Regions from separate parts of the Nostocoides sp. HKS02 genome, predicted to be linked through region 3. Evidence: predicted binding sites of a transcription regulator. Region 3 holds the regulator's gene; each other region holds the start of a gene.
What was found. Region 3 encodes LexA, which represses DNA repair genes until DNA is damaged. Its sites were predicted from a motif close to TCGAACANNTGTTCGA; they were not measured.

Region 1: GKE56_RS06285 (YbaK/EbsC family protein) is a predicted target of LexA. The motif match lies at 5,808-5,823, and genes of this name have one in related genera.
Region 2: recA (recombinase RecA) is a predicted target of LexA. The motif match lies at 1,548-1,563, and genes of this name have one in related genera.

Annotation. Positions count from the first base shown of each region.
Region 1 is NZ_CP046121.1:1,316,520-1,326,411, reverse strand. Features, by position in the region: gene metF (methylenetetrahydrofolate reductase [NAD(P)H]) at 1-163, shown strand, start outside; gene GKE56_RS06310 (HAD-IIA family hydrolase) at 160-993, opposite strand; gene GKE56_RS06305 (VOC family protein) at 1,086-1,478, shown strand; gene GKE56_RS06300 (hypothetical protein) at 1,543-2,991, opposite strand; gene GKE56_RS06295 (RNA polymerase sigma factor) at 2,988-3,533, opposite strand; gene GKE56_RS06290 (glycoside hydrolase family 3 N-terminal domain-containing protein) at 3,731-5,173, shown strand; gene GKE56_RS06285 (YbaK/EbsC family protein) at 5,192-5,728, opposite strand; gene GKE56_RS06280 (DUF6504 family protein) at 5,948-6,301, shown strand; gene GKE56_RS06275 (SAV_6107 family HEPN domain-containing protein) at 6,311-6,805, shown strand; gene GKE56_RS06270 (methyltransferase domain-containing protein) at 6,807-7,628, shown strand; gene dinB (DNA polymerase IV) at 7,637-8,929, shown strand; gene GKE56_RS06260 (DUF3040 domain-containing protein) at 9,096-9,467, shown strand; gene GKE56_RS06255 (DUF456 domain-containing protein) at 9,528-9,892, opposite strand, start outside.
Region 2 is NZ_CP046121.1:531,283-541,174, forward strand. Features, by position in the region: gene GKE56_RS02460 (ABC transporter permease) at 1-689, shown strand, start outside; gene GKE56_RS02465 (ABC transporter permease) at 686-1,516, shown strand; gene recA (recombinase RecA) at 1,764-2,831, shown strand; gene GKE56_RS02475 (regulatory protein RecX) at 2,837-3,445, shown strand; gene miaB (tRNA (N6-isopentenyl adenosine(37)-C2)-methylthiotransferase MiaB) at 3,491-5,017, shown strand; gene def (peptide deformylase) at 5,054-5,668, shown strand; gene miaA (tRNA (adenosine(37)-N6)-dimethylallyltransferase MiaA) at 5,688-6,623, shown strand; gene dapF (diaminopimelate epimerase) at 6,635-7,510, shown strand; gene ggt (gamma-glutamyltransferase) at 7,531-9,375, shown strand; partial or broken gene GKE56_RS02505 (class I SAM-dependent methyltransferase) at 9,376-9,892, opposite strand, start outside.
Region 3 is NZ_CP046121.1:1,504,416-1,514,307, reverse strand. Features, by position in the region: gene GKE56_RS07170 (hypothetical protein) at 1-742, shown strand, start outside; gene GKE56_RS07165 (patatin-like phospholipase family protein) at 801-2,042, shown strand; gene GKE56_RS07160 (NAD-dependent protein deacetylase) at 2,073-2,918, shown strand; gene GKE56_RS07155 (bifunctional 2-polyprenyl-6-hydroxyphenol methylase/3-demethylubiquinol 3-O-methyltransferase UbiG) at 2,899-3,486, opposite strand; gene GKE56_RS07150 (GNAT family N-acetyltransferase) at 3,505-4,032, shown strand; gene GKE56_RS07145 (DUF4259 domain-containing protein) at 4,102-4,521, shown strand; gene lexA (transcriptional repressor LexA) at 4,557-5,282, opposite strand; gene GKE56_RS07135 (LysM peptidoglycan-binding domain-containing protein) at 5,507-5,905, shown strand; gene fdh (formate dehydrogenase) at 6,059-9,481, shown strand; gene GKE56_RS07125 (4Fe-4S dicluster domain-containing protein) at 9,478-9,892, shown strand, end outside.

The DNA.
Region 1 (9,892 bases), 190 kb from region 3:
CGAGGCCGTGGCCGAGGACCCGGCTGCGACCCGCGAGGTGGGCGTGCAGATCGCCACCGAGCTCGCGGAGCGGATGCTCGGTGAGGGTGCGCCGGGCTTGCACTTCATCACCATGAACCGCTCGACCGCAACGCTCGAGGTCTACCGCAACCTCAGCCTCTAGCCGAGGTTCACCCGCGAGTCGGGCTGGGTTTGGTCGAGCGGGCGCAGCTCGCCCACCAGCGGCACCACGTCGGCAACGGAGTCCACCACGCGCGTGGGCTGGTACGGAAAGCGCTCGACATGGTCGGGTTTGGTCGACCCGGTGAGCACCAGGATGGTGCGCAGACCGGCCTCCAGGCCGCTGATGACGTCGGTGTCCATCCGGTCACCCACCATCACCGTCGACTCGGAGTGCGCGTCGATGCGGTTGAGCGCGCTGCGCATCATCAGCGGGTTGGGCTTGCCGATGTAGTACGGCGCGCGGCCGGTCGCTGCCGAGATCAGCGCCGCGACCGACCCGGTGGCGGGCAGCGTGCCCTGCTTGCTCGGGCCGCTGACGTCAGGGTTGGTGGCGATGAACCGCGCGCCTGCCTCGATGAGCCGGATCGCGGTCGTGATCGCCTCGAACGAGTAGGTCCGGGTCTCGCCGAGGACGACGTAGTCCGGCGACCGGTCGGTCATGGTGTAGCCGACCTCGTAGAGCGCCGTCGTCAGTCCGGCCTCACCGACCACGAACGCGCTGCCGCCGGGCCGCTGGTCGTCGAGGAACTGGGCCGTGGCGAGGGCAGAGGTCCACAGGGCGCTCTCGGGCACGTCGATCCCGCTGGACAGCAGGCGTGCGCGCAGGTCACGCGGGGTGAAGATCGAGTTGTTGGTGAGGACGAGGAACCGGCGCCCGTGCTCGGTCAGCGCCGCGATGAAGTCAGCCGCGCCGGGGATCGCATGCTCCTCGTGCACGAGGACGCCGTCCATGTCGGTGAGCCAGCACTCGACAGGCTTGGGAGAGGTCATGGACCCATTCTGCCCAGCAGATCTCGTCAGTTTGGCGGAGCACCGCCGGCTGGACGCGGAGCAGGCTTGGCCTGTCACCAGGAGGTGTTCCCATGTCCCTAGCCACCAGTGCTGTCTCGACCTTGCTGCCCGTCGCGGACACCGGCCGCGCCAAGGCGTTCTACGACAAGCTGGACCTGCCGTTCCTCGGTACGAATGACGAGGGCAGCCTCATGTACCAGCTCAGCGGCGGGGCCATGCTGATGCTCCTGCCGCGCGAAGCAGGCACCCAGAATCCCAGCACCGCCCTGACCTGGGAGGTGTCCGACCTGCGCGCGGAGATCGCCGATCTGGAGGGTCGCGGCGTCGCCTTCGAGGACTACGACATGCCCGGGTTGACGACGGTCGACCACATCGCCGAGCAGGGCGGCACCAAGGCAGCCTGGTTCCTCGACCCGGACGGCAACGTCCTGTGCCTGCACGAGGGGGGCATGACCGCCACGTGAGGGTCGCCCTGTAAGCCCCCGTATGCCGCGGGCGCGGCATACGGGGGCCTCGGCGGCTCACTGCTCAGCCGGCGGCCACCGCGACCTGCGCCCAGGTCTCACCGCGGTCGGTGCTCTTCCAGAACGTGGGCGAGGGGTCGGCGGAGATGGCGTAGAACGTCGGGCCCCCCGGCGCGCCGACCCACGCCCAGCCGTGGTCGGGGGTCGGCGGCGCGGTGCGGGGCGTGTGCCACGTCGCACCGCCGTCGCTGCTGACAGCCATCGAGCCGTGCACGTCGGGCGAGCCGCCGGACACTGCCAGCAAGGCGCTCCCGTCGGCTGCGGCGAACGATGTCGAGCCGGCGTGGACCAGGATGAGCGCGTCAGTGCTCACGACCCGCCACGCGGCAGCAGCGTCGCCGGTGGCCTGCACCTCGTAACCGAGGTGACTCATGGCGGCCCCGGTGACGCAGAGGGCGAACAGCGTGGTCCCGGCCGCGGGGGTGACCACCTGGGGGGCCGACGAGTCGTTCGCGCAGCGGGCCGGCCCCGCGGGGTGCAGGCCGTCCGCGCGCAGGACCATCGCCTCGGCGACGGTGCCGGAAGTCTCGTTGGTGACCACGGGCGAGAGGTACGCGTCGCCGCCGTGCCACGAGATGGGGGCGCCCAGGACCGTCCCGGCGACGATGGTGCCCACCGCATCGGTGGCCGCCGACGCCGTGACCGGGGCGCGCAGGACCTGGATCCCACCGCTGCACGTGCCCTGCGAGCAGCGGTCGGCCGTGGTGAGCACGACGTCCTTGCCGTTCGTCTCGAGGTCGAGGACCGTCCCGGAACCGTGCGCATACGACTGCCAGGTGGCGCCCCCGTCGGACGTGCGCATGGCCCCGCCGCCGAACACCCACCCGATCGAGGAGCTCGCGAAGCGCACCTGGCTCAGGGCTGCCGGCCCGGGCACGGGTGTTCCGGCCTGCGTGCCCGCTGTGGCGTTCGCGGTCGCGTTGCTGGGGAAGGTGTGCACGAGCCGCCACGACCTGCCGTTGTCGGCCGAGACCGCCAGCATCGGGCAGGAGGCGCCCCCGCTGCACGCGGCGGTGCCGAGGGCGTAGAGGTGGTGGGCATCGCCGGTCGACAGGGACTGCACGCGGAAGGTGCTCGGCATTGGCGTGCCGACCGAGCCGCTCGAGGTCGACGGCGTCGGCTGCGAGCTGCGCGAGGGGTGCGGGGTCGGCGACGGGGCCTGCGTCGACGGGGACGTCACCGGCGGGCTGGTGTCTGCTGGTGTGACCGGGCCGAGGCGACCGGAGAGCCCCCACACCCCGGCGGCGACGAGGGCGGCGGCAGCGGCAGCCCAGGCCGTGGTGCTGCGCATCCGCCGCATCCGTTCGCGGCGCGCGCGGACCAGGATGCCGTCCCACTGGGCGTCCCCGGCTTCGAGCGCGCGGGTCGCACGGCGTTCGTGCGTGAAGAAGGCGTCCACCGGGTCGAAGCCGGGGTCGGGTCCTGGATCGGAGATGGTCCTGTGGTCGCTCATCGCACATCCTCCAGCAGTGCCGCCATGCGGCGTCGCGCGTCGAAGAGATCTCGTTTCACGGTGCCCTCTGACTTCCCCAGGCGGGCCGCCACGACGGCGACCGGGAGGTCGGCGTAGTAGTAGAGCAGGACGGCCTCGCGCAGGCTGTCCGGCAGGGAGAGGACCACCTGGCGCACCGTCAGCCGGGTGGCGGTGTCGCTGCGGTGCTCGGCCGCCTCCCGGTCCGCGGTGGGATCCTGCCCCTGGTCGTGGCTGAAGCGGCGGTAGGCGACCCGCTCGCGACTGGTGCGCCGCCAGTGGTCGCGGACGAGGTTGGCCGTCACGGCATACAGCCAGGCGCGGGGCTCCTCAACGGTGTCGAACGTCCGCAGCAGCCGGACGAACGCCTCGGTCGCGACGTCGTGCGCCAGGTCGTCGTCGTCGAGGAGGCGGGCTGCCCAGCCGGCCAGCGGCCCGTAGTGGGCGTCGAAGAGCGACCGCACCGCCGCATGCGCGTCCGGCGAGGCGGCCTGGGGCGGGAAACCGCCGTCCCGAGCAACCATGCTCGCTGTCCTTCCGGCTTTCGCCACGTCCCTGAGACGCCGCTTCAACCCCCGTGGTTGGTATCCAACCCCCTGCGCGGCCCGCGCACCCCGGAAATCGGGGCGCACGGGCGTGTCGGGGTCGCCGGACACCCAACCTGCCGATGCGTCCGGGCGTCACAGAGTGGAAGGACCGAACCCGCTCGCTGGAGGCAGCCATGGACGCTCTTCGCAAGTCTCTTCGCACCGGGGCAGTTCTCACCGTGCTCGCGACGAGCGTCCCGTTCCTCGGCGCCGACCTGGCACCGGTCGGGGCTGCGTCGCTGGCCGCGACGACCGTCGTCGTCACCCCGGCCACGATGGCGCGGGCGGCCTTCGACCGGATGACGTTCGCGCAACGCATCGGCCAGCTCTTCATGGTGGGCGGCCCGGTCACCGGCCTCGGCTCGTCCACCGTGTCCGCCATCTCGCGGTACCACGTCGGCAACCTCATCCTCACCGGGCGCACCACGGCGGGCGCGCCTCCGGTTCGGGCCCTGACGAGCAGCGCGGACGCCCTGACGACCGCTGCCGCCACCGCCGCGGTCCCGTTGTTCATCGCCACGGACCAGGAGGGCGGGTACGTCCAGGTGCTCCAGGGGCCGGGCTTCTCGAGGATGCCGACGGCACTGGTCCAGGGCGGGTGGCCGGACGCCACGCTGACCTCGTATGCCGCGGCCTGGGGTCGCCAGGTGGCGCGCGCCGGGGTCGACGTCAACCTCGCGCCGGTCATGGACACGGTCTCCGCGAGCAGCGCGTCGAACAACGCGCCGATCGGCCGGTACAGCCGCGAGTACGGCTACACGCCGACTGTTGTCGCCGACAAGGGAACAGCCTTCCTCAAGGGGATGCGCTCGGCCGGTCTGGCCGTCACCGCGAAGCACTTCCCCGGACTGGGGCGGGTCACGGGCAACACCGACGTCACCGCTGGGGTCACCGACACCGTGACCACCTCCACCTCCGCGGACCTCGTGCCGTTCCGGGCCGCGGTCGCCTCGGGCGCCGGTCTGCTCATGGTGTCGTCGGCGATCTACAGCCGCATCGACCCCCGCCAACCGGCCGTCTTCTCCCACGCGGTGATCACGGGGATGATCCGCCAGGGCCTGCGTTTCGGCGGCGTCGTCGTCAGCGACGACCTCGGGAACGCCGCCCAGGTGCGGGCCTGGTCGCCGGGCGCGCGAGCGGTGAACTTCATCAGCGCCGGGGGTGACCTCGTCCTGACCGTCAACCCTCAGGTCATCCCCGCGATGGTCGCCGCGGTGGCTGCTCGCGCGTCGACCAACAGCGCCTTCCGGGCCCAGGTCAACGCCGCCGTCCTGCGGGTGCTCGTGCTCAAGGCCACCGAAGGGCTGCTGGCGCCACGGCTCGCGGTCACCGGAGTGCTCAACGCCACCACCGTCGTGGCCCTGCAGCGCTGGCTCTCGGTGACCCGGACGGGTCGACTGGACACCGTGACGGTGCGTGCCCTGCAACAGCGCATCGGAACGATCGCGGACGGCCTGTGGGGGCCGGCGTCCACGGCGGCACTGCAGTCCTACCTCGGGACGTACCGCGACGGCGCCCGCACGTGGAACACCCGGATCGTCAGCCTGCTGCAGCGGTACCTCAACACCCAGCTGTGACGGGAGCCCACTTCGCGGTCAGCAGACCTCGATGGCGGTGCTGTGGGGCCCGGTGATCCTGAGCAGCTCCTCGTAGGTGGTCCGGAACACGGTGTGGCTGTGGCCGGCGGCCGCCCACACGTAGGGATACCGGCTGAGCGAGACGTCGACGACCGTGGGCACGGCGTGGAGGTGTCCGACGGGCGCCACACCGCCGATGGCGAAACCGGTCTGGGCTCGGACGAAGTCGGCGTCCGCGCGGTCGATGCGCTCGACTCCGTCGAGCAGCTCGGCCACCTTCACGAGGTCGACCTTGTGGGCTCCCGAGGTGAGGACCAGGAGGGGCCCGACCGTGCCGTCCTCGGCGTGGGCACGGAACACCAAGGAGTTCGCGATCTCGGCGGGCGTGATGCCCAGCGCGGCCGCGGCGGCCGATGCCGTGCGCACGGCATCGGGCAGGGTGATGACCTCCGGGGTGATGTGGTGGACAGCGAGCGCCGCGAGGACGCGCTGGACGCCGGGGTGGGCGCCGAGGTCGGGCGCGCCCGGGGAGGTGGCTGCGCCGGACTGCGACATGGACGAATGCTAGGCGGGCCGGTGGGCGGCGGACCAGAGGGATTGCGGGCTGTCGGCGCCGGGGTATACCTTCTTCTCATCGAACACCTGTTCGAATGACGGGTCCTCGACGGAACCCGCCGTGCGGCTCTGGCCCTGTGATCAGGCGCCTCGACCCCGCCCGTTCGCAGGGCCAGAGCGCACACCCCACCCCACTCCCACCCTCCGAAGGAGTCGCTCGTGGACCGCCGGTACGAAGAACCCATCGACGTCCGCGACGCGGCCCACGAGGACGCGCCGGCATCCTCCGACGGTGATCCTGGGCGCCGTCCGGACGCCTTCGTGTGGCGCGGCAGGCTCTACGTCGTCCGAGCGATCCTCGACCAGTGGAACGAGCACCGGCCGTGGTGGCGCGACGCGCGCGGGGGGCACGAGGTCGTCGCAGGCGCCCGTGAACGCCGGGTCTGGCGAGTCGAGGCCAGCCCCGGCCGCCTCGGCGGCGCGCAGGTCTACGACCTCGCTGCGACACTCCCTGGCTCGCCGGGGGCCGGTGCCCAGGCCAACCAGTGGCAGCTCCTTCGGGTCGCGGACTGAGGCGCCGCGATGACCAGCACCCTGGACCTGCTCGACCGGTCGCGCCATTCCCTGCTGCTGGCGTGCCAGAGCACCGACACGACGACCCGCCACCAGCATGCCCGCCTGGCCGCGCTGCGAGCCGCGGCGTCGATGCTCGCCGCCCGACGTGACGCCCGTCGCCTCCGCGGCCCCGGGGCGTCCGACGGCGCAGACGGACCAGACGGACCCGACCGTCCTGACGACTCCGACCGGGCGGGGCCGCACAGCCTGTGGGCCCTGTTGCCCCGGTTGGCCCCAGAGCTCGCCGAGTGGGCCACCTTCTTCGAGGTGGTCACCGCCGATCGCCGGCCGCAGGGCCAGGTGACCGCCCGTGAGGCCGACGACCTCCTGCGCCAGGCCGAGCTGTTCCTCGACCTCGTGTGCCACAGCCTCGGCGTGCCCGCGAACAACCACGGGCCGATCGACCTCCTCGTGCCGACCATCCCGTGCGCTCTGCCCAGCGCCGTCGGCTCCGGCCGTTAGGGTGGCAGTCGACCCGCCCACCCTGCAGCGCTACCCCGGAGGAGACCTCGTGGCCGAAGAGCAGTGGCGCGCCCGACGCGGCGGCGTCGAGACCGCACTGCGGACCTCGGCGGTCTGGGTCGCAGTCCGTGAGCTCATCGAGACACAGCAGTCCGAGCTCGGCCGCCCGTTGCGGGTGCTCGACCTCGGTGGCGGCACCGGCGGCTTGGCCGTCCCGCTGGCCGAGCTGGGGCACGAGATCACCGTGGTCGATCCCAGCCCCGATGCCCTTGCCTCACTGTCGCGCCGCAGCGCCGAGCGCGGGGTCGGCGCCGCGGTCACCGCAGTCCAAGGCGACGCCGACTCGCTCGTCGACCTCGCCGGCGACCGGCCGTTCGACCTGGTCTGCTGCCACGGAACCCTCGAGGTCGTCGACGACCCGGCCGCCACCGTGGGCGCGCTGGCCGCGGTTCTCGCACCGGGGGGCCACCTCAGCCTGGTGGCTGCCCAGCGCCTGGCCGTCGTGCTCGCTCGGGTCCTCGCCGGCCAGTTCGCCCAGGCCCACACGGCGCTGGTCAGCGCCGACGGCCGTTGGGGGAGCGCCGACCCCCTCCCACGCCGCTTCGACGCCCCAGCCCTGGTCGCGATGGTGGAGGCCGCCGGGCTCCGGGTTCTCGACGTGCACGGGGTGCGGTTGTTCAGCGACCTCGTGCCGTCGGCCCTGCTCGACACCGAGATCGACCGCACCGCCCTGCTCGAGCTCGAGCACGCCGCCAGCCGACACCCCGAGTTCGGCTTCCTCGGCCAGCTCGGGGCTGCGGTGCACATCCTCGCCAAGCGCTGAGGCGAGCCGTGAGCCGGCGCCAGTTCGCGCTCCCACAGCGCACCGCCCAGCAGCCACCGGACGACACGGGCTGCACCATCCTGCACGTCGACATGGACGCCTTCTATGCCTCGGCCTCCCTCCTGCGCCGCCCCGAGCTGGTCGGCACCCCGGTGATCATCGGTGGTGGGGGCAACCGCGGGGTGGTGCTGTCCGCCACCTACGAGGCCCGCGCGTTCGGGGTTGCCTCGGCGATGCCGATGTCCCGCGCGCGACGGCTCTGCCCCCAAGCCACGGTGATCGCGCCGGACCACGCCCTGTACAGCCAGATCTCGGCGGGCGTGATGGCCACCTTTGCGACGATCACGCCCGTGGTCGAGCCGTTGTCCCTGGACGAGGCCTTCCTCGACGTGGCCGGGTCCACGCGCCGGCTCGGCAACCCCGCCCGCATCGGCCAGCTCCTGCGCGACACCATCCACGAGGAGCAGGGCATCACCTGCTCGGTCGGCGTGGCCCCGACCAAGTTCGTCGCCAAGCTCGCCTCCGGTCTGGCCAAGCCGGATGGCATGGTGGTCGTGCCGCGTGAGGAGGTCCTTGGCTTCGTCCAGCAGCTACCCGTCGGCGCGCTGTGGGGAGTGGGGGACCGCACCGAGGAGACCCTCGTGCGCCTGGGCCTGCACACCGTCGCCGACATCGCCCACACCCCGCTCGACACCCTTCGGCAGGCCCTGGGTGACAGCGCCGGCCCGCACCTGTACGACCTCGCCTGGGGGCGTGACCCGCGACCGGTCGAGCCCCAGCGTCGCGAGCGCAGCATCGGGTCCGACGAGACGTTCGAGGTCGACGTCGACGACCCGGCATACATCCACCGCCAGCTGCTCAAGCTCAGCGACCGCACGGCTGCGCGGGTGCGGTCCGCGGCCATGGTGGGACGCACCGTCTCGATCAAGGTGCGGTTCGCCGACTTCACGACCGTCACCAGGAGCAAGACCCTGCGCGACCCCACGGACGTGAGCCGCGAGATCTACGACACGGCCAAGGCGCTGTTCGATGCCCTCGCCCTGCACCAGGCCCGCATCCGGCTCGTCGGCGTCCGGATGGAGGGACTCGTCGAGGCGCAGGGAGCACCGATCCAGGGGTTGCTCGACGAGCCCGACCACGGGTGGCGCGAGGCCGATCGCGCCGTCGACCGGGCCAGTGCGCGGTTCGGCGTCGGCAGCGTGCGTCCCGCCAGCCTCATCCGTGACACCGATCGCGCGCGGGCGACACCGCAGGACCGGCGCGGCAGGTCACAGCCCTCCACACCCGACCCGAACGGCTAGTGCATCACCGCCCGGCGACATATCCTGAAGGTGCCATCGCAAGGCGCTGACCGGCCGCAACGCACGCAACAACGGCAATGCAACTGGGCGGGGCGCTCGAGCGTTGGTCCAGGTGCACGCCGAAAGCCAGGAGGTCATCGTGCCGCTCTCAGAGCATGAACAGCAGTTGCTCGAACAGATGGAGCAGGCGCTGTATGCCGAGGACCCCAAGTTCGCGTCGCAGATGCAGGGCGCGGGCGCCAAGGCGGCGGCACGACGTCGCATCGCGGTCGGGGTCGTCGGCGTGCTCGTTGGCCTCACCCTGGTGCTCGTCGGGGTCAACACGACCATGTGGCTCGGCGCTGCTGGTTTCGCGGTCATGGTCGCCTCGGTCGCCTTCGCACTCACCCCGCCCCGGCGACGCACCCCGCTCGGCACGGTCCAGCCCGACGGCTCCGTGCGTCGGCCGGCCGCGACCACCCGCAAGACCTCGAAGCAGTCGGGCTCGTTCATGCACCGCCTCGAGGAGCGCTGGGACCGTCGGCGCGACGAGTACTGACCCGCACCGAGTCCCCACACAGCGAGTACCGACCCACGCCGAGTCTCCACACAGCTCAGCTCAGCGGCTCAGCAGCACTCCCACGACCCAGGTCGTGGCGATGGCCAGGCCGGCGAGCAGCTCGATCCCCATCGACGTGAACACCGCGCGCAGCGCGCTCTTGGTCGAGGACCAGGCCGTGCCGCGGTCGCGTGAGTGGGCCAGCTCGACGAGGTAGATCCCGAGGATGAACCCCACCGGGCCGCCGACGACGGGGATCACGAAGAACCCGACGATCCCGAGCAGCATCGACAGCAGCAGGGTGGAGCGGTGCACGCCGGCCTCGCGCAACCGTCGTTCGGGCACGGCATACCGCAGCGCGAACCCGGCCACCCACAGCACGGCAGCCACGGCGAACACCACCCACGCCACAGTGGTGCCGGTGT
Region 2 (9,892 bases), 970 kb from region 3:
CGCTCATGCCCCTGCTCTTCCTGCTGTCCATGGGGGTCGGGCTCGGGTCGCTGGTCGACCACCGGGCCGGCGGCGTCCACGGCGTGCCGTACCTCGCGTTCGTGGCCCCGGCGATCCTGGCGGTGCAGACCATGTGGGTGGCCAACGGCGAGTCGACGTACCAGGTGCTCGGGTACATCAAGTGGAACATGACCTACCACGCCCAGCTGGCCTCGCCTCTGGGCGTGCGCGACGTGCTCTCAGGGCACTTCCTGGCGGTGGCCTGCCACCTGGTCATGTCCACGTCGTTCTTCATGGTCGTCGCCGCGCTGTTCGGGGGCTTCCACTCCTGGTGGGCCCTGCTGTGCCTGCCGATCGCCGTCCTGACCGGCATGGCCTTCAGCATCCCGATGTTCGCGTTCACCGCGGTGCAGGAGGGTGACAACGGGTTCAACATCCTGTTCCGCTGGATCATCACGCCGATGATGCTCTTCTCCGGGACGTTCTTCCCCATCCAGCAGCTGCCCGTCTGGATGCAGCCGATCGCCTGGGCGACGCCCCTGTGGCACGGCGTCGAGGCCTGTCGCGCGGTGGCCAGCGGCACCATCGCCTGGGGGCCGCTGGCCGGTCACCTGCTCGTCCCGCTGGCGTATGCCGCGGTGGGCTGGTGGCTTGCCGAGCGCGCCTTTGCCCGGAGGCTGGTTCCGTGAGCGCGACCACGACTTCGACCTCGCCGGCCGCGCGGGTGGCTCGTCTCGTCCCGATGCCTGCGGGGGCCGGCCTCGCCCGGATGATGGTCGAGCGCAACGTCACGGCGTTCCGACGGGGCTGGATCGCGCTCGTCACCGGGTTTGCCGAGCCGGTGTTCTACCTGTTCTCCCTCGGGATCGGGATCGGCGCCCTAGTGCACACCGTCACCACCGACTCGGGCCGCGTCGTGAGCTACGTGCAGTTCGTCGCGCCGGCGCTGCTGGCGACCTCGGCGATGAACGGCGCCGTGTTCGACTCGACCTTCAACGTGTTCTTCAAGCTGAAGTACGCCCGCCTGTACGACGCCGTGCTGGCCACCCCCATGGGCCCGCGGGACATCGCCGTCGGAGAGATCTCGTGGTCGCTCATCCGCGGCGGGATGTACTCGGCCCTGTTCCTGGCGGTGGCCCTGGTGGCTGGTGCGGTCACCTCCTGGTGGGCCGTGCTGGCCTTGCCCGCGGCCGTGTTCATCGGCTTCGCCTTCGCGGCGGCGGGGATGTTCGCCACGACCTTCATGCGCTCGTGGGTCGACTTCGACTACGTGACCCTGGCGATCCAGCCGATGTTCCTGTTCTCGGCGACCTTCTTCCCGCTGTCGACCTACCCCGATGCGCTGCGATGGCTGGTGGAGTGCACTCCGCTGTACCACGGCGTCGCGCTCGAGCGGGCGCTCCTGCTCGGGGACGTGGGCTGGGGAGTGCTGGGTCACGTGCTGTACCTGGGCGTGCTGGGTGGGGTGGGCGTCATCGGCGCAGCCCGTCGGCTCGAACGACTGCTGCTTTCGTAGGTCGGCGTGTCGCGCTAGACCACCGCCCATTTCGAACACACGTTCGGTAGACTCATGCACAGGTGGAGCCCCGACGGGCCTTCGTCCACAGCTCTGGTGTGGGCTCAGGTCGACTGTCGGTGGCGACTCCTAGCGTCTGACCCAACAGCGGATACTGCACAGATTCTGACTGACCAGTTCTCTGACTGACCAGGGTCGAAGGCAGGCGCGCCCGACTCGACCAGTGAAAGAAGGAACCGTGGCGAAGATGGCTGCAACCACCAGCTCGAACGGCATCGACCAGAAGGCCAAGTCCCTGGACTCCGTCATGGGCCAGATCGAGAAGTCGTTCGGCAAGGGCGCCGTGATGCGCCTGGGCGACGACATCCGACCGCCCATCGAAGTGATCCCCACCGGCTCGATCGCGCTCGACATCGCGCTCGGCATCGGTGGCCTTCCGCGCGGTCGGGTCGTGGAGATCTACGGCCCGGAGTCCTCGGGCAAGACCACCGTCGCCCTGCATGCGATCGCCAACGCGCAGAAGGCCGGCGGCATCGCCGCGTTCATCGACGCCGAGCACGCCCTCGACCCGGAGTACGCCAAGAAGCTGGGGGTCGACACCGACGCTCTGCTCGTCAGCCAGCCCGACACCGGTGAGCAGGCACTCGAGATCGCCGACATGCTGATCCGCTCGGGCGCCCTCGACATCATCGTCATCGACTCCGTCGCGGCGCTGGTTCCCCGTGCCGAGATCGAGGGCGAGATGGGCGACAGCCACGTGGGCCTGCAGGCCAGGCTCATGTCCCAGGCCCTGCGCAAGCTCACCGGCGCCATCAACAACACGGGCACCACCGCCATCTTCATCAACCAGCTCCGCGAGAAGATCGGCGTCATGTTCGGCTCGCCCGAGACGACGACCGGTGGCAAGGCGCTGAAGTTCTACGCCTCGGTCCGACTCGACGTCCGCCGCATCGAGACGCTCAAGGACGGCACCGAACCCGTCGGCAACCGCACCCGCGTCAAGGTCGTCAAGAACAAGGTCTCGCCCCCGTTCAAGCAGGCCGAGTTCGACATCCTCTACGGCTTCGGCATCTCTCGCGAGGGTGGCCTCATCGACATGGGCGTCGACCAGGGCTTCGTCCGCAAGGCCGGTGCCTGGTACACCTACGACGGCGACCAGCTGGGCCAGGGCAAGGAGAACGCCCGGCAGTTCCTCAAGGACAACCCCGACCTGGCCGACGAGATCGAGAAGAAGATCAAGGAGAAGCTCGGCATCGGTCCGCAGGTCGACAAGCCGGCCATAGCTGTCGTCCCTGAGGTCTCCGTCGAGTTCTGATCCGCATGACTGCGCGACACGACACGGCCAGGGCTGCCCTCGAGGCGGCCCTGGCCGCGACCGCGTCCGACCGAGCCGAGGCCCGGCCCGAGCGGCCCGACCGACCCGAACCGGCCGAACAGTCCGGTGAACCGAACCCCTATGACGTCGCCCGCCAGATCGCCTTGCGCCAGCTCGCGCTGTCACCGAAGAGCCGCAAGCAGCTCCTCGACAAGCTGCGCCAGCGCAACTGCCCCGACGACGTCGCCGAGGCGGTGCTCGACCGCCTCACCGAGGTCGGGCTCATCGACGACGAGGCGTTTGCCGGGATGCTCGTCCGGTCCCAGCAGGCCGGCCGCGGCCTGGCCAAGCGAGCCCTCGCGCGCGAGCTGCGCACCAAGGGCGTCGACGACGAGACGGCGCAGGCCGCGCTGGAGGCGGTCAGCTCCGACGACGAGCGGGCCCGCGCGGAGCGGCTCGTGGCCAAGCGCCTGAAGGCTCTGCACGGGCTCGAGCCCGCTGTGCAGACCCGTCGGCTCGCCGCCATGCTGGCCCGCAAGGGGTACCCCTCCGACCTGGTGATGAGCGTGGTTCGCGAGGCCGTCGCGAACGCGCCGGAGCACCGGCGTGACTGAGCACGGCATACCCGGCGGTGCGCAGCACGTACCCTTGTCCGTGCGATGAGTACCACCACAGCCCTCGTGGCCCACCCCACCTACGACGTCCGCACCCATGGGTGCCAGATGAACGTCCACGACTCCGAGCGGCTGGCCGGGCTGCTCGAGACGGCGGGCTACGTCGACGTCAACAGCCTCCCGGCAGACCAGCGCCCTGAGGCTGCCGACGTGGTCGTCTTCAACACGTGTGCGGTGCGCGAGAACGCCGACAACAAGCTCTACGGCAACCTCGGTCAGCTGCGTCCGGCCAAGACCCGCAACCCCGACATGCAGATCGCCGTCGGCGGCTGCATGGCCCAGAAGGACCGCGAGACCATCGTCGCGCGTGCGCCCTGGGTCGATGTCGTGTTCGGCACCAACAACATCGGCAGCCTCCCGGCCCTGCTCGACCGGGCGCGCCACAACAAGCGCGCGGAGGTCGAGATCCTCGAGAGCCTCGAGGTGTTCCCGAGCACGCTGCCGACGCGACGTGACTCGGCCTATGCCGGCTGGGTCTCGATCTCGGTGGGGTGCAACAACACCTGCACGTTCTGCATCGTCCCGAGCCTGCGTGGTCGTGAGGCCGACCGGCGCCCTGGTGACGTCCTGGCCGAGATCCGGGCGCTCGTCGAGCAGGGGGTCGTCGAGGTGACCCTGCTCGGACAGAACGTCAACACCTATGGCGTCGAGTTCGGCGACCGACTCGCGTTCGGCAAGCTGTTGCGGGCCTGCGGCGAGATCGACGGTCTGGAGCGGGTCCGGTTCACCAGCCCCCACCCCGCGGCATTCACCGACGACGTCATCACCGCGATGGCGCAGACCCCGAACGTCATGCCCAGCCTGCACATGCCGCTGCAGTCGGGCTCCGACAAGGTGCTCAAGGACATGCGCCGGTCCTACCGCAGTGCGAAGTTCCTCGGCATCCTCGACAAGGTCCGCGCCCAGATCCCTGACGCGGCGATCACCACCGACATCATCGTCGGCTTCCCCGGCGAGACCGAGGCCGACTTCGCCGAGACGCTGCGCGTCGTGCGCGAGTCCCGGTTCGCGAGCGCCTTCACCTTCCAGTACTCCATCCGCCCGGGCACCCCGGCCGCGACGATGCCCGACCAGCTGCCCAAGGCGGTCGTCCAGGAGCGTTACGAGCGGCTGATCGAGGTCCAGGAGGAGGTCTCCTGGGCGGAGAACCGCCGCCTCGAGGGGCGCGAGGTCGAGGTGCTCGTCGCCACCGGCGAGGGACGCAAGGACACCGCGACCCACCGACTCTCAGGTCGAGCCCGGGACAACCGGCTGGTGCACTTCGCCGTGCCCGAGGGCGGCGAGCGACCGCGTCCGGGTGACCTGGTCACGGTCGGGGTCACCTACGGCGCGCCTCACCACCTGGTCGCCGACGCCTCCCTCGCGGGTGGCGCGTATGCCGTGCGCCGTTCGGCCGGCGGCGATGCATGGGCGGCGCTCCAGGACGCTCCGGTCCCGGGCAAGCCCGGGGTCTCGCTGGGCATGCCCGGTGTGGGTCGGCCCGCACCCACGGCCGCGCCCACCTGCGGCTGACGATCTGGCTGCGCGAATCTGGAAGACTGCCGACCCATGACCATCCGGCCCATCGTCATCACCGGCGAGCCCGTCCTGCACCAGCGCGCCGAGCCGGTGCCGACCTTCGACGGAACGCTCGAACAGCTGGCCACCGACCTGTTCGAGACCATGGATGCCGCCCACGGCGTGGGCCTCGCCGCGCCCCAGATCGGGGTGGGCCTGCGGGTGTTCACCTGGGCGATGGACAACGACGACGGGGTGCCGGCTCGCGGCATCATCGTCAACCCGTTCGTCAGTGCGGCCAAGCCCAGCGTCGAGGAGCCGGACCCGCACGACGAGACCGAGGGCTGCTTGTCCGTGCCCGGCGAGAGCTTCCCCCTCAAGCGAGGGGAGCGAGCCACGGTCAGCGGCTTCGACCTCGCGGGCAACGAGGTCTCGTTCGAGGCGACGGGGTGGTTCGCCCGGTGCATGCAGCATGAGTACGACCACCTCAACGGCTTCCTCTACGTCGACCGGCTCAGCGACCGATGGGCCCGCAAGGCGCGCAAGGCCGTGAAGCGTCAAGGCTGGGGCGCCCCGGGGTTCAGCTGGCTGCCCGGAGTGGACCCCGACCCGTTCGGGCACGACGACGTCGAGCACCAGCACGACGAGAACCAGCACGACCTCTGACGATGACTCCACCACCGAGATGACGGGCCCGCTCGTCGTCGCCGTCGTCGGGGCCACCGCGACCGGCAAGTCCGACCTTGCGCTGGACCTCGCCGAGCACCTCGGCGGTGAGGTGGTCAATGCCGACGCCAGCCAGCTGTACCGCGGCATGGACATCGGCACGGCCAAGGTGCCACCAGCCGAGCGACGCGGCATACCGCACCACCAGCTCGACGTGCTGGGGGTGACGCAGGAGGCGAGTGTGGCTGCCTACCAGGCCGCCGCGCGGGCCGACCTCGCCGCGATCCAGGGCCGGGGGGCTCACCCCGTCCTGGTCGGTGGCTCGGGGCTCTACGTCCGGGCAGCCCTCGACGTGCTCGACATCCCGCCGACGGATGCGGTGGTGCGCGCGCGCCTGGAGCGCGAGGCCGCCGAGGTCGGCACGGCTCGGATGCTCGAGCGGCTCACCACCCTCGACCCGCGTGCCGCGGCGGTGATCGAGCCGCGCAACACCCGCCGGATCGTGCGGGCCCTGGAGGTCATCGAGCTCACCGGCCGGCCGTTCTCGGCCTCGATGCCGACTCGCGAGCTCGTCCAGCCGACGGTGCTGGTGGGCCTGCGCGTCGCGCGGGACGAGCTCGACCGGCGCATCGACGCCCGGGTGACGCGGATGTGGGCCGCCGGCTTGCTCGACGAGGTGCGGGGTCTCGAGGCGAACGGTCTGCGCGAGGGACGCACCGCCGCTCGGGCGCTCGGTTATGCGCAGGCCCTGGCCCAGCTCGACGGCACGACGACCCAGGCGCAGGCCATGGAGCAGACCGCGCTGCTGACCCGCCGGTTCGCCCGGCGACAGGAGTCGTGGTTCGGTGCCGACCCCCGCATCCACTGGCTCGACGCCACGACGACCGACCACCAGCGCCTGCTCGACCATGCCCTCGCCCTGGTCGGTGCGGCCATCAGGGCCCGCCATCAGTGACAATGGTGTCCATGGCTGACCAGACCGCCTTCACCAAGGGCCACGGCACCGAGAACGACTTCGTGCTCGTGCCGGACCTCGAGGGCGCCCAGGAGCTGACGGCCGCTCAGGTCAGCTGGCTCGCCGACCGCCGGGCCGGGGTCGGCGGTGACGGGGTGATCCGGGTCGTGCCGACCGCCGCAGCCAGCGACCCCGACGTGCTGGCTCAGGCAACCCAGGCCCGCTGGTTCATGGACTACCGCAACGCCGACGGCAGCCTCGCGGAGATGTGCGGCAACGGCACCCGGGTGTTCGCCGCCTACCTGCGCCGCGAGGGCCTGGAGACCGCCGACGAGTTCGCCATCGCGACGCGGGCCGGGGTCAAGATCGTCCGGTTCGAGGGCCCTGACCTCATCGCGGTCAACCTCGGCCCATGGCGGCTCGCCCAGCCCGTCATCGCCGAGAGTGAGGGGTTCGACGCCCTCGTCCACCTCGACGGCCACGCGCCGCTGTCGGCGCTCAGCCTCGACCTCGGCAACCCCCACACGGTCGTCGCGCTGCCCGAGGGCATCGACCTCGACGCGCTCGACCTGCACCGCGCACCGGTCGTCAACCCCGCACCACCGCACGGCACGAACGTCGAGCTCGTGCGTCCCCTCGGCTCGGGTCACGTCCGGATGCGCGTGCACGAGCGGGGGGTCGGTGAGACGCGGTCCTGTGGCACCGGGGCGGCCGCAGCGGCGCTGGCCACCCGGTTCTGGGCCGAGGGTCGCGGTGACACCTGGATCGTCGACGTCCCCGGCGGCCGACTGCGGGTGCGCGCGCTGCCAGGGCAGGAGGTCGAGCTCGCCGGACCGGCCGTTCTCGTGGCCGACGGCAGCGTCGCCCTCGAGGTGCGATCGTCCTAAAACGGTCATAACGTCGGGGAATGCGCAGACCTCGCGTCCCCCTCGTCCTCGCCGCCGGGGTAGCCGGCTCCCTCGCTGTCGGGCTGACGGTCCCCGCCTCGGCGACCGCCACAGCACGCGCGGGCACTGCAGCTCCCGGACCCAAGCCCGTCTCGAACTCCCTGCCCAAGGTCCCCGTGATGCGCGGCGGCGGCGGAGCGGTGTCGTCGGTCGACGCCGTCGCCAGCCAGGTCGGGATCGACGTGCTCAAAGCCGGGGGCAACGCCGCGGACGCCGCGGTGGCCACGGCGGCCGCGTTGGGTGTCACCGAGCCGTACTCGACCGGCATCGGCGGTGGCGGCTTCTTCGTGTTCTACGACGCCAAGACCGGGCAGGTGAAGACCATCGACGGCCGTGAGACGGCCCCGCGCACCTTCACCCAGAACGCCTTCCTCGAGCCCGACGGCACGCCCATGGCGTTCGACAAGGCCGTGAACTCCGGGCTCTCCGTCGGGGTTCCCGGCTCACCAGCCACGTGGGACCTCGCCGCCCGCACGTTCGGCACGCAGCCGTTGGGCGCCCTGCTCAAGCCCGCCGAGACCATCGCCCGACGCGGCTTCGTCGTCGACCAGACCTTCCACGACCAGACCGCGGCGAACGCCAAGCGGTTCTCGAACTTCCCCGCGACCGCCAAGGTCTTCCTGCCGGGCGGCAGCGCCCCCGCCGTCGGTTCGGTGTTCCGCAACCCCGACATGGCGGCCGCCTACCGTGAGCTGCGCACCCACGGCGTGGCCTCGCTGTATGCCGGCCGGCTCGGCCAGGCGGTCGTCGCCGAGGCGGAGAACCCCCACACCAAACCCGGGCTGAGGGTGCCACACGGTCAGATCACCACCGCCGACCTCCGCGCGTACCGGGCCCTGCCGAAGGCACCGGTCCACTCCCAGTACCGCGGCCTGGACGTCTACGGCATGCCCGTTCCCAGCTCCGGCGGCATCGCGGTGGCCGAGATCCTCAACCTGCTCGAGGCCATCGACCAGCGCACCGGCACGCCGCTGAGCGCTGTGAGCAACGCCGACTACCTGCACCGCTTCAGCGAGGCATCGGCCCTTGCCTTCGCCGACCGCAACCGCTACGTCGGTGACGTGCCGGGCGTGCCGACCAGCGAGCTCGTCTCGCAGGGCTTCGCCGACGAGCGCGCCTGCCTCTTCAGCCCTGACGCGGCGCTCAAGCGGCCGGTGCCGTTCGGGAGCCCGGACGGCAGCTACAGCTCGTGCGGCCCGACGGCGACGACGTCCCGGCTGCCCAACGACGGGCAGTCGACGAGCCACCTCGTCGTCACCGACAAGTGGGGCAACGCGGTGTCCTACACGCTCACCATCGAGCAGACCGGCGGGTCGGCCATCACCGTTCCCGGATGGGGCTTCCTGCTCAACAACGAGCTGACCGACTTCGACTTCGTGCCGCTGTCGGCCGATGTGCCCGATCCCAACCTGCCCGGCCCGGGCAAGCGGCCTCGCTCGTCGATGAGCCCCACGGTGATCCTCGACCACGGCCAGCTGCGCCTGGTGGCCGGAAGCCCGGGCGGCGCCACGATCATCACCACCGTGGCCCAGGTGCTGACCGAGTACCTCGATCGGGGCATGTCGCTCGTGGACGCCATCGCCGCAGCTCGGTTGTCCTCGCGCAACGGCGTCGAGCAGGCCGAGCCCGCGCTGTTGTCCTCGCCCGACGCGGCCGCCCTCACGGCCAAGGGCCACGTCCTGATGTCAACGCCCGAGATCGGCGCGGCCACGGCGATCAGGGTGGTCGGCCCGAACGACTTCGAGGCGGCGGCCGAGACCGTGCGTCGCGGCGGCGGGTCCGCGATGGTGGTCAACCCCCGCTAGTCACCCGCCCCGACGCACCTCGAGGACCCGGAAGCCCTTGTCCGTGGCATACCGCGACACGGCATACCGTTCGGGGTCCAGCTGCTCGGTGAGCCACGCCTGCAGCGAGTCCGAGCCGAGGTTCTTCTGCACGACGAGGTAGGCCGCGCCCCCCGGTGCGAGCCGGGGCAGCCAGGTGAGCAGGAGCTCGTGCAGCGCCGCCTTGCCCACGCGGATCGGGGGTTCGACCAGATCGCGTCGAACGCGACGTCCTCCGGTATGCCGTCGGGCCGGCTGGCGACCACGCCGGTGAGTCCCAGCGCGGCCGCGTTCGTGCGCACGAGGTCCAGCGACCGCTCGTTGACGTCCACGGCATACACGGTGGCCCCGGGGGAGCGCAGCGCCAGCGTGAGCGCGATCGGACCCCAGCCGCAGCCGAGGTCGAGGAGGGCCCCGGTGGGTGGCGGAGCGGGCGCCTCGCGCAGGAGGACGGCGGTGCCCTTGTCGAGGCCGTGCGGGCTGAACACCCCGCTGGCGG
Region 3 (9,892 bases):
TGCGGCGCATGGCCCCAGCCGCTACGAGTACCGGGTCGTTCTTGCGTGTCAACCCAAGCGGCTCTCGGACACGCCCGATGGCGAGGCCACCAACTGCTCGTACGCGCAGACGGCGTGCACGTTCCGTTACCCGGCATCGGATCCCAGAGCGGGGGAGAACCTCTACCGCCTCGAGTACCGCCTCACCGACAACCCCTCCGCGCCATGGGCGTTGGTCCGTGAGATGTGTGGTCTCGGTGATGCGCCGGCAGGCGTCGCGGCACCCCGGATTCCGTCGTTGGGGCAGATCCAGACGGCGTTTCGCCAGCTGCCGTTCTCGAAGCCGAGGGTGTCGGTGCAGCCTGTCGGCAACGTCACGCTGGTGAACCTGCCGACCTTCTACCAGGCGGTCTGGCCCGGCGATGACGGTCTGCAGCCGGGCGAGGTCAGCCGGCCGGTGCAGTTGCTCTCGTGGTCGGTGGAGTTCCGGATCGCCGCGCAGTCCTACGACTTCGCGTTCGGTGATGGCGCACGCAGCGGCCCGGTCACCGATCCCGGTGGCGGGTACCCGGACGGTTCGGTCCGGCACTCCTACCGGCGCCCGCTGCAGGCCGCGCAGGTCAAGGTTGATGCCAGGCTGAGCGCCCAGTACCGCGCGAACGGCGGCGCCTGGACTGACCTCGAAGCGGTCGCCGACCTGCAGGGCGAGCCCATCACCGTGCTCCAGGTCAAGCAGGCGCACGCCCGGCTGGTGAAGCAGTAGCGCGCGGCCCGCGCACCACCGAGCGCGTGTCCGCGCCGTCTGCTTACATCGGGAGACCATGAACCCCGAGGAGACCGCCACCGCCCACACCAGCGACGCCGACCCACCCGACACCCCGGCGGGCGCACGCCACGGCACCGCGCTGTGCCTGTCAGGCGGCGGCTACCGTGCTGCGCTCTTCCACCTCGGCGCGACCCGACGGCTCAACGAGCTCGGCATCCTCGCCTCCGTGACGACCGTCAGTGGCGTGTCCGGCGGCTCGATCCTCGCCAACCTGCTCGCCGACCCCCGACTCGAGTTCCGCCGAGCCGACGCCACGGTCGTGGGCTTCGACGAGTACGTCGCGACGCCGTTGCGCCAGCTCGCCTCCCGCAACATCCGCACCCCTGCCTTCCTCGCCAAGCTCAAGCCGCGCAACTGGCGAGCTCCCGACGCGGCCATCCGCGCGCTCGCTGACGAGCTCGCCTCACAGTTTCCATGGTGGTCAGATCCTCTGGCCCGCAACGACAACGGCGCGCCAGAGATCATCACGGGCGCGACTGAGATCGGCTACGGCGTGGACTGGGTGTTCGAGGGGCCTAGTGCCCGGTCGCCGCGCGGCAGGGTGGGCGACTACCGCACGGGGTATGCCGCCTGGCCGCGCGACCTGCGCCGCGCCGACGCCGTGGCCGCCTCCTGCGCGTTCCCGCCGTTCTTCAGTCCGATGGTGCTCGACGGCGAGGCGATGCACCTGCGGGGTGGCCGCCGAGGCGTCGAGTCGCCGGGCGAGCGCCGCGGCATCCTGCGACGGATCCGCCTCACGGACGGCGGGGTCTACGACAACCTCGCATTGGAGCCCGTGTGGAAGAACCACGCGACGGTCCTCGTGAGTGACGGGGGCAGCGTGTTCCGGGCCCGCACCGAGCGCACCGTGCTCGGTCGCACCCAACGCATCCTCGCCATCGCCACCAGTGGCGGCCAGTCCGTGCGCAGTCGATGGCTCCACGCCAGCTTTGCGCGCGGCATCCTGCGCGGCACCTCGTGGGCGCTCGACACCCTCATCGACGGCGGCTACCCGACGCAGACCGTGACGCGCATCAGTGCCGTTCGCACCGATCTCGACGCCTTCTCGACGGCCGAGCAACAGATCCTCGAGCGTCACGGCTACCTCGTGGCCGACGCCCAGGTTCGGACCCACGCCCCACAGCTGATCGTCCGCGACAGCGACCTCGACCCTCCACATCCGGCGGTTGCCGACCCCGAGGTCGCTGGGGCCGCGCTGTCCGACTCGGCACGCCGGCTGTTCCTCGGCCGCTCCTGAGCAGCCGCCTGGGCCGCGTACCCTTTCTTCGTGACCCAGGGCACCGACACGCGCACCGACGAGCTCTCCGCGATCGCGGGGCTCCTCGAGCACGGCAATGTGCTCGCGCTCACCGGGGCGGGGATCTCGACCGAGTCCGGCATACCCGACTATCGGGGGCCGGACGGCAACCGGCGGGTCACGCCCATGCAGTTCGCCGAGTTCCTCGGTTCGTCGCAGGCCCGGCAGCGGTACTGGGCGCGCAGCTACGTCGGCTGGCAGCGGTTCAACCAGGCCCGCCCCAACGCCGGCCACGCGGCGGTGTCACGCCTCCAGTCGGCTGGGCTCCTCGGCCCCATCATCACCCAGAACGTCGACGGCCTCCACCAGTCGGCGGGCACGACCGAGGTGACCGAGCTGCACGGGTCGCTCGCCAAGGTCGTCTGCCTCACCTGCGGCGACCGGACCTCCCGCTGGGACCTCGACGCCCGCATGCGCGAAGCCAACCCGGCATACACCGTCTCGAGCGACGAGATCCGCCCCGACGGCGACATCGCCCTGAACGACCTCGACGTCGCCGCGTTCCGCGTCCCGCTGTGTCTCGTCTGCGGCCGCGACACCCTCAAGCCCGAGGTCGTGTTCTTCGGCGAGTCCGTGCCGAAACCGTTGGTGGAGCACTGTTTTCGGCTCACCGAGCAGGCCGATGCCATCCTCGTCCTCGGCTCGAGCCTCAAGGTCATGAGCGGCTATCGCTTCGTCCGCCGAGCCGCGGCCCTCGGAATCCCGGTGGCCATCATCACCCGCGGCGCCACCCGTGGCGACGCCGACGCGACGCTGCAGCTCGACGCGCCGCTGGGTGCCACCCTGACCGAGCTGGTCAGCCGGCTGGGCGCCTAGCCACGAGCACCGCGTCGATCGCGTCGCCGGCGTCGGTGGGGCGGACGATCTCTTCGCACCGCTCGATCTCGAGTCCGGCCGCGGCCGACCGCAGCTGCTCGAGGGTATGCAGCAGCGACGGATCTGAGGGGCCGCCGACGCCCTCGGTGAGGTTGCGCAGCGCATGACCCACGACGACCAGGGCGCCACCGGGGGCCAGCCACGAGGTGGCGCGCGACAGGACGTCCTGTGACAGGTGCAGGTAGGCGGCGAGGACGAGGTCGTATGCCGTGCGCTCCGGCGGGTGCCACGAACGCACGTCGGCGACGACCCAGTCCACGGCGACCCCTCGCCGGGTCGCCTCGGCGTCGCCCTTGGCCAGTCCCACCGCCGAGAAGTCGACCGCGGTCACCCGCCAGTGCAGGCCGGCCAGCCACACGGCGTGACGGCCCTCGCCGGCACCGAGGTCCAGCGCGCGACCGGGCGGCCAGCCGCCGACGATCCGGGCGACCTCGGCGTTGGGGGTGGCGCTCCAGACCCGGGCGCTCGCGGCATATCGCTGGTCCCACATCTGCTGGCGGTCGGTCATCCCCTTAGCATCGCCGATATGAGCGCCAATGCCGCGGGGGAGCCGGAGATCGTCATCCGCGACGCCGGCCTCGACGACCTGCCGACGATGGCCGCCATCTACGACGAGCAGGTCGGCACCTCGCTCGCGACGTTCGACACCGAGCCCCGTGGGGCGGCATACCTGGGTGAGAAGCTGGCGTCGGCGGGTGGCAGCGACATCGTGCTCGTCGCCCGAGCGGGGGACGAGGTGCTGGGCTACGCGTACTCCGGGCCGTTCCGTCCGCGCCCGGCGTACGCCGGCACCAAAGAGGTGTCGGTCTACCTCGCGGTCGGCGCGCGGCGTCGTGGACTCGGGCGCGCCCTATATGCCGAGCTGCTCGCCCGCCTCGACGCCCGGCCCGACGTGCACACCCAGGTCGCGGTCGTGGCGTTGCCCAATGACGCCAGTGAGGCGCTGCACCGGGCCGTGGGCTTCGAGCAGATCGGGGTGCTCCGGGAGGTGGGGCACAAGTTCGGCCGTTATGTCGACACCGCGTGGTACCAACGGATGGCTTCGGGCGGCTAGGTCTGGCGTGTCGGCGCAACGCTTGGCAGTCTCGTGAGGTGACGCTCGACGAGAGTTTCGGAGGCTGACATGGGCGCGACGAGAATCAGGACCGGTCCGTTCGAGAACGACGACGCACTCGACTTCCTCGACGACCTCGAGGAGTCCGACCCGCAGGAGCGCCGCGTCAAGGTGGAGTCGGCTCTTCGGCGGGTGATCCGCGCGACGGACTACATCGAGGCGTCCACGATGTCGGAGGCGATCGCCGCGGCCGTCGTCGTGGCGGCCTCGGACGACCCTGAGTCGGTCGTGGGGGAGCGCAACGTGCCCCGCTGGCTGGACGAGGAGCCGCTCGACGTCGACGAGCGGCTCGAGGAGTTCGCCACGAAGGCGTTGCACCGGGCGCTGCGCTCCGAGGACAACGAGCTCTGGGAGATCGTGGCCGACGGGGACGCCGGGGACCGCTTCAACACCCGGATCACGCACTACCTCGACGCACTGGGCGACTGAGCCGGCGTCAGGGCCACTGAGCCGGCGTCAGGGCGTCAGATCCGGCGGAGCACCGCCGTGACCTTGCCGAGGATGGTGGCGTGGTCGCCGTCGATCGGCTCGAAGTCCGGGTTGTGCGGCAGCAGCCACACGTGACCGTCCTTGCGCTTGAACGTCTTGACCGTCGCCTCGCTGTCGAGCATGGCCGCGACGATGTCGCCGTTGTCCGCCGTCGGCTGTTGGCGCACGACCACCCAGTCACCGTCACAGATCGCCGCCTCGACCATCGAGTCACCCACGACCTTGAGCAGGAAGAGCTGGCCCTCGCCAACGAGCTGACGGGGCAGCGGGAACACGTCCTCGACGGACTCCTCGGCCATGATCGGCACGCCGGCCGCGATCCGGCCCAGCACAGGGACGTAGGACGCCTCGGGACGGGCGTCGCCCAGGCCGGTCTCGTCGAACGTCGCCGTCTCGTCCTCGGCGCTCGCGCCGCCGCGGTAGCCGCGCGTCTCGGCGGTGGCATCGGGGGAGACGACCTCGATCGCGCGGGGCCGGTTGGGGTCGCGGCGCAGGAAGCCCTTGCGCTCGAGCGTCGACAGCTGGTGGGCGACGGAGCTGGGTGAGGTGAGGCCGACGGCCTCGCCGATCTCGCGCAGGCTGGGCGGGTAGCCGCGGCGGTCGACCGAGTTGCGGATCACCTCGAGGACCCGGCGCTGGCGCACCGTCAGCCCGTCACCGCGGTCGCGGTCGGGAAGCTCCTTGACGTTGTCCTCGCTCATCGCGCTCCTCGTTTCTGCAGGTCAGGTGCCTGTGGCGGGTGGTGCAGGTGGGGCTGTCGGTGGCCTCTGATCTGATCTGAGGCGTGACCACAGCGTATGGCGTTCGAACAGAGTTGCCAAACATGTGTTCGACGCGTGTCTTGAACCTTTCGAACATGCGTGCTAGAAATCAGGCAGAGCGCTTTTCGCACACTCGTTCGAAGAGCCGTCAGATGGAGGAACCGATGAGTGCAGCAGTTGCCTGGGACGTCGCCCCCGCCCCCCTGCGTGTGCCGAGCCGGGTGGCCCGGCCGCACCTGGTCTCCGTGCCCTGCGGCAGCGACGCCGTGGCGGTGCCCGGCGCGCCACTGCGCCTCACCCGCGCGGGCCGCCTCGCCATCACGTCCCTGGTGCTCGTCGTCCTCGTGGCCGCCACCATCGCCCTGCTCTCCGGCGGCGCCTCGGCCACGGTGATCGACCACTCGACGACGGTTCAGGGTGGCCAGACGCTCTCCCAGATCGCGGCTCAGCAGCTGCCCGGCCTGCCGGTCGCCGACGCCGTCGCTCGCATCCAGGTCGCCAACGACCTGACCAGCTCCGAGATCCACGCCGGGCAGAGCCTGCTCATTCCCGCCGTCGGCTGAGCCGGCCCCTGAACGCCCCTGAACGACGCTGAACGGCTGCTGAGCCAACCGCCGCCGGGCTTGGCTGCCGGCCTGCCTGCCGGGCGTGCACCGGCCCGCGAGTTGTGGCAGGTTGACAGCAACATCGCTGATCAGCAGGCAGGGAGGTTCCGCGTGGACGCCAGGAAGGCCTTTCTCTCGTGGCCGGTCGTCCGCCAAGTCCGGTCGGGAGATCTCCTGGGCCGCGGTCCGGCGGTCACTTCGCGGCATACCGAGGAGCTGACCCCGCGCACGAGCACTGCTGACCGGGTCGTGCAGAGCATCTGCCCCTACTGCGCGGTGGGCTGCGGGCAGCGCGTGTTCGTCAAGGACGAGAAGGTCGTCCAGATCGAGGGCGATCCGGACTCGCCGATCTCCCGTGGCCGGCTGTGCCCCAAGGGCTCCGCCAGCGAGCAGCTGGTCAACCACCCCGGCCGCCAGACCGCCATGCTCTACCGCCGCCCCGGGGGCACCCAGTGGGAGTCCCTCGACCGGGACACCGCGCTCGACATGGTCGCCGACCGCTTCGTCGAGAGCCGCCGCCGCGGCTGGCAGGACCACGATGCCAAGGGCAGGTCGCTGCGCCGCACCATGGCCATCGCCTCGCTCGGGGGAGCGACCCTCGACAACGAGGAGAACTACCTCATCAAGAAGCTGTTCACCGCGGCGGGCGCGATCCAGATCGAGAACCAGGCGCGTATTTGACACTCCGCCACGGTCCCCAGTTTGGGGGCCTCGTTCGGGCGCGGAGGCGCCACCCAGTACCTCCAGGACCTCGCCAACGCTGACTGCATCGTCATCCAGGGGTCGAACATGGCCGAGTGCCACCCGGTCGGCTTCCAGTGGGTGGTCGAGGCGCGGCGCAAGGGTGCCAAGGTCATCCACATCGACCCGCGGTTCACCCGCACCTCGGCCAGCGCTGACAAGCACCTGCCGATCCGGGCCGGCAGCGACGTCGTCTTCCTCGGTGCCCTGGTCAACCACGTCCTGACCAACGAGCTCTACTTCAAGGACTACGTCGTGGCGTACACCAACGCCGCCACGCTGATCAGCACGGACTTCCAGGACACCGAGGACCTCGACGGGCTCTTCTCCGGCTACGACCATGACAAGGGTGGCTACGACCAGACGTCGTGGTCCTACGCGACCGCCGACGATGGCGGCGACGGCGACGGCGACGGCGACGGCGACGGCGACGGCGACGGCGACGGCGACGGCAAGCGGACCGTAGTGGGCGACGCCGGCGCCGAGCAGCAGCACGGCAGCCAGAAGTCCGCACACTCCGCCGGTGACCAGCACGGCTCCGGGGGCCCGGCGCTGGAGCACGCCCGGGTGCTGCGCGACGAGACGCTCCAGGACCCGCAGACGGTCTTCCAGATCCTCAAGCGGCACTACGCCCGGTACACCCCCGAGATGGTCGCGCAGGTCTGCGGCATCTCCGTCGACGACTTCGACTACGTCGCCAGGGCCATCACCGAGAACAGCGGCCGGGACCGCACCACGTCCTGGGTCTACTCCGTGGGCTGGACCCAGCACACGCTCGGTGCCCAGTTCATCCGCACCTCCGCGATCCTGCAGCTGCTCCTGGGCAACGTCGGTCGTCCCGGCGGCGGCATCATGGCGCTGCGCGGCCATGCCAGCATCCAGGGCTCGACCGACATCCCGACGCTCTACAACATCCTCCCCGGTTACCTCGCCATGCCAATGGCCGGCAGCCACGACACCTGGGCGCAGTACCTCGAGGCGATCGCGAGCAAGGAGCAGAAGGGCTTCTGGGCCAACGCCGACGCGTATGCCGTGAGCCTGCTCAAGTCGTGGTGGGGCGAGCACGCCAGCGCGGACAACGACTGGTGCTACGACTACCTCCCACGTCTGACCGGGCCGCACGGCACCTACCAGACGGTCATGGCGATGCTCGACGATGAGGTCGAGGGCTACTTCCTGCTGGGCCAGAACCCGGCCGTCGGCTCGGCCCACGGGCGCATGCAGCGGCTGGGCCTGTCCCACCTGAAGTGGCTCGTGGTTCGTGACCTCAACCTGATCGAGTCAGCCACCTTCTGGAAGGACAGCCCCGAGATAGCCACCGGCGAGCTGGCCACCGAGGACATCCAGACCGAGGTCTTCTTCTTCCCGGCCGCCTCGCACGTGGAGAAGTCCGGCAGCTTCACCCAGACCCAGCGGCTGCTCCAGTGGCACCACAAGGCGGTCGAGCCGCCCGGCGACTGCCAGAGCGACCTCGAGTTCTTCCACCTGCTCGGCCAGCGCATCCGCGAAAAGCTCAAGGACTCCACCGACCCCCGCGACCGACCGCTGCTCGACCTGACCTGGGACTACCCACTCGAACCGTCCGGCGAGATCGACGCCGAGGCCGTCCTGCGTGAGATCAACGGGGTCCACCTCAGCGGCGACGATGCCGGCAAGCCGCTCGACAACTACCTGGCCATGCGGGCCGATGGCTCGACCACCGGTGGGTGCTGGATCTACGCCGGGGTCTTCGCCGGCGGGGTCAACCGCGCGGCGAGCCGAGTCCCGGGGCGCGAGCAGTCCGAGGTGGCGCCTGACTGGGGTTGGGCGTGGCCGATGAACCGCCGGATCCTCTACAACCGCGCGTCGGCTGACCCGGCCGGCAAGCCGTGGAGCGAGCGCAAGGCCTACGTGTGGTGGGACGAGGAGAAGGCGACGTGGACCGGCAAGGACGTCCCGGACTTCCCGGTGGCCACGCGCCCCGACCACCGACCGCCACCGGGCACGGGCGGCCCGGACGGCCTGGCCGGTGACGACCCGTTCGTCATGCAGGCCGACGGCAAGGGCTGGTTGTTCGCGCCCAAGGGCCTGGTCGACGGACCGCTGCCGACCCACTACGAGCCGCAGGAGTCCCCGGTCCAGAACCCCCTCTACGCCCAGCAGTCCAGCCCGACGCGGGTCGTGTTCCCCCGCAAGGACAACCTCTGGAGCCCGTCGGGCACGAGTCCTGGCGCCGAGGTCTACCCCTACGTGTTCACGACGTACCGGCTCACCGAGCACCACACGGCCGGTGGCATGTCCCGATGGCTGCCCTACCTCGCCGAGCTCCAGCCCGAGTTCTTCTGCGAGGTGAGCCCAGAGCTCGCCCAGGAGCGGGGCCTCGAGAACGGCGGGTGGGCGACGCTCGTCTCCGCGCGGTCGGCGATCGAGGCGAGGGTCCTGGTCACCGAGCGGATGACGCCGCTGGTCATCAACGGGCGCACCATCCACCAGATCGGGCTGCCGTACCACTGGGGCGTCGGCAGCGACGCGATCGTCTCCGGCGACGCGGCGAACGACCTGCTCGGTGTCGCCCTGGACCCCAACGTCCAGATCCAGGAGTCCAAGGTCGGCTCGTGCGACATCCAGCCCGGTCGACGGCCGCGCGGTGAGGACGTCCTACGGCTGGTTGCCGAGTACCAGTCACGGTCGGGTACTACCGTCCAGACCGGCAACGAGCTGGCCACCGACCACACCAATGACGACCACACCAATGACGACCACACCAATGACGACCACACCAACGACCACCAGGACGAGGGGCGCGACCGATGAGCTTCTGGAACAACCAGCTCTCCGGTCCGACCGACCCTGCGACGGACGCGGGCTGGACCGGCGACAGCGCACGCAAGGGCTTCTTCACCGACACCTCGATCTGCATCGGCTGCAAGGCCTGCGAGGTGGCCTGCAAGGAGTGGAACGCCATCCCCGAGGACGGCCTCGACCTGCTCGGGTCCTCCTATGACAACACGGGCGCGCTCGGAGCGAGCACCTGGCGCCACGTCGCGTTCATCGAGCAGGACGGCGACCGGATCGCGGCGGCGCGCGAGTCCGGGCGCCGCCTCATCGACCTCGGTATGCCGGCTCTGCGCACCGAGGTCGACGCCGAGGTCGGCTCGGGTGTGGGGTCCGACGTGGACTCCGTCGCGAAGGCGTTCGCCGAGGACCAGATGCCCGACTTCCGCT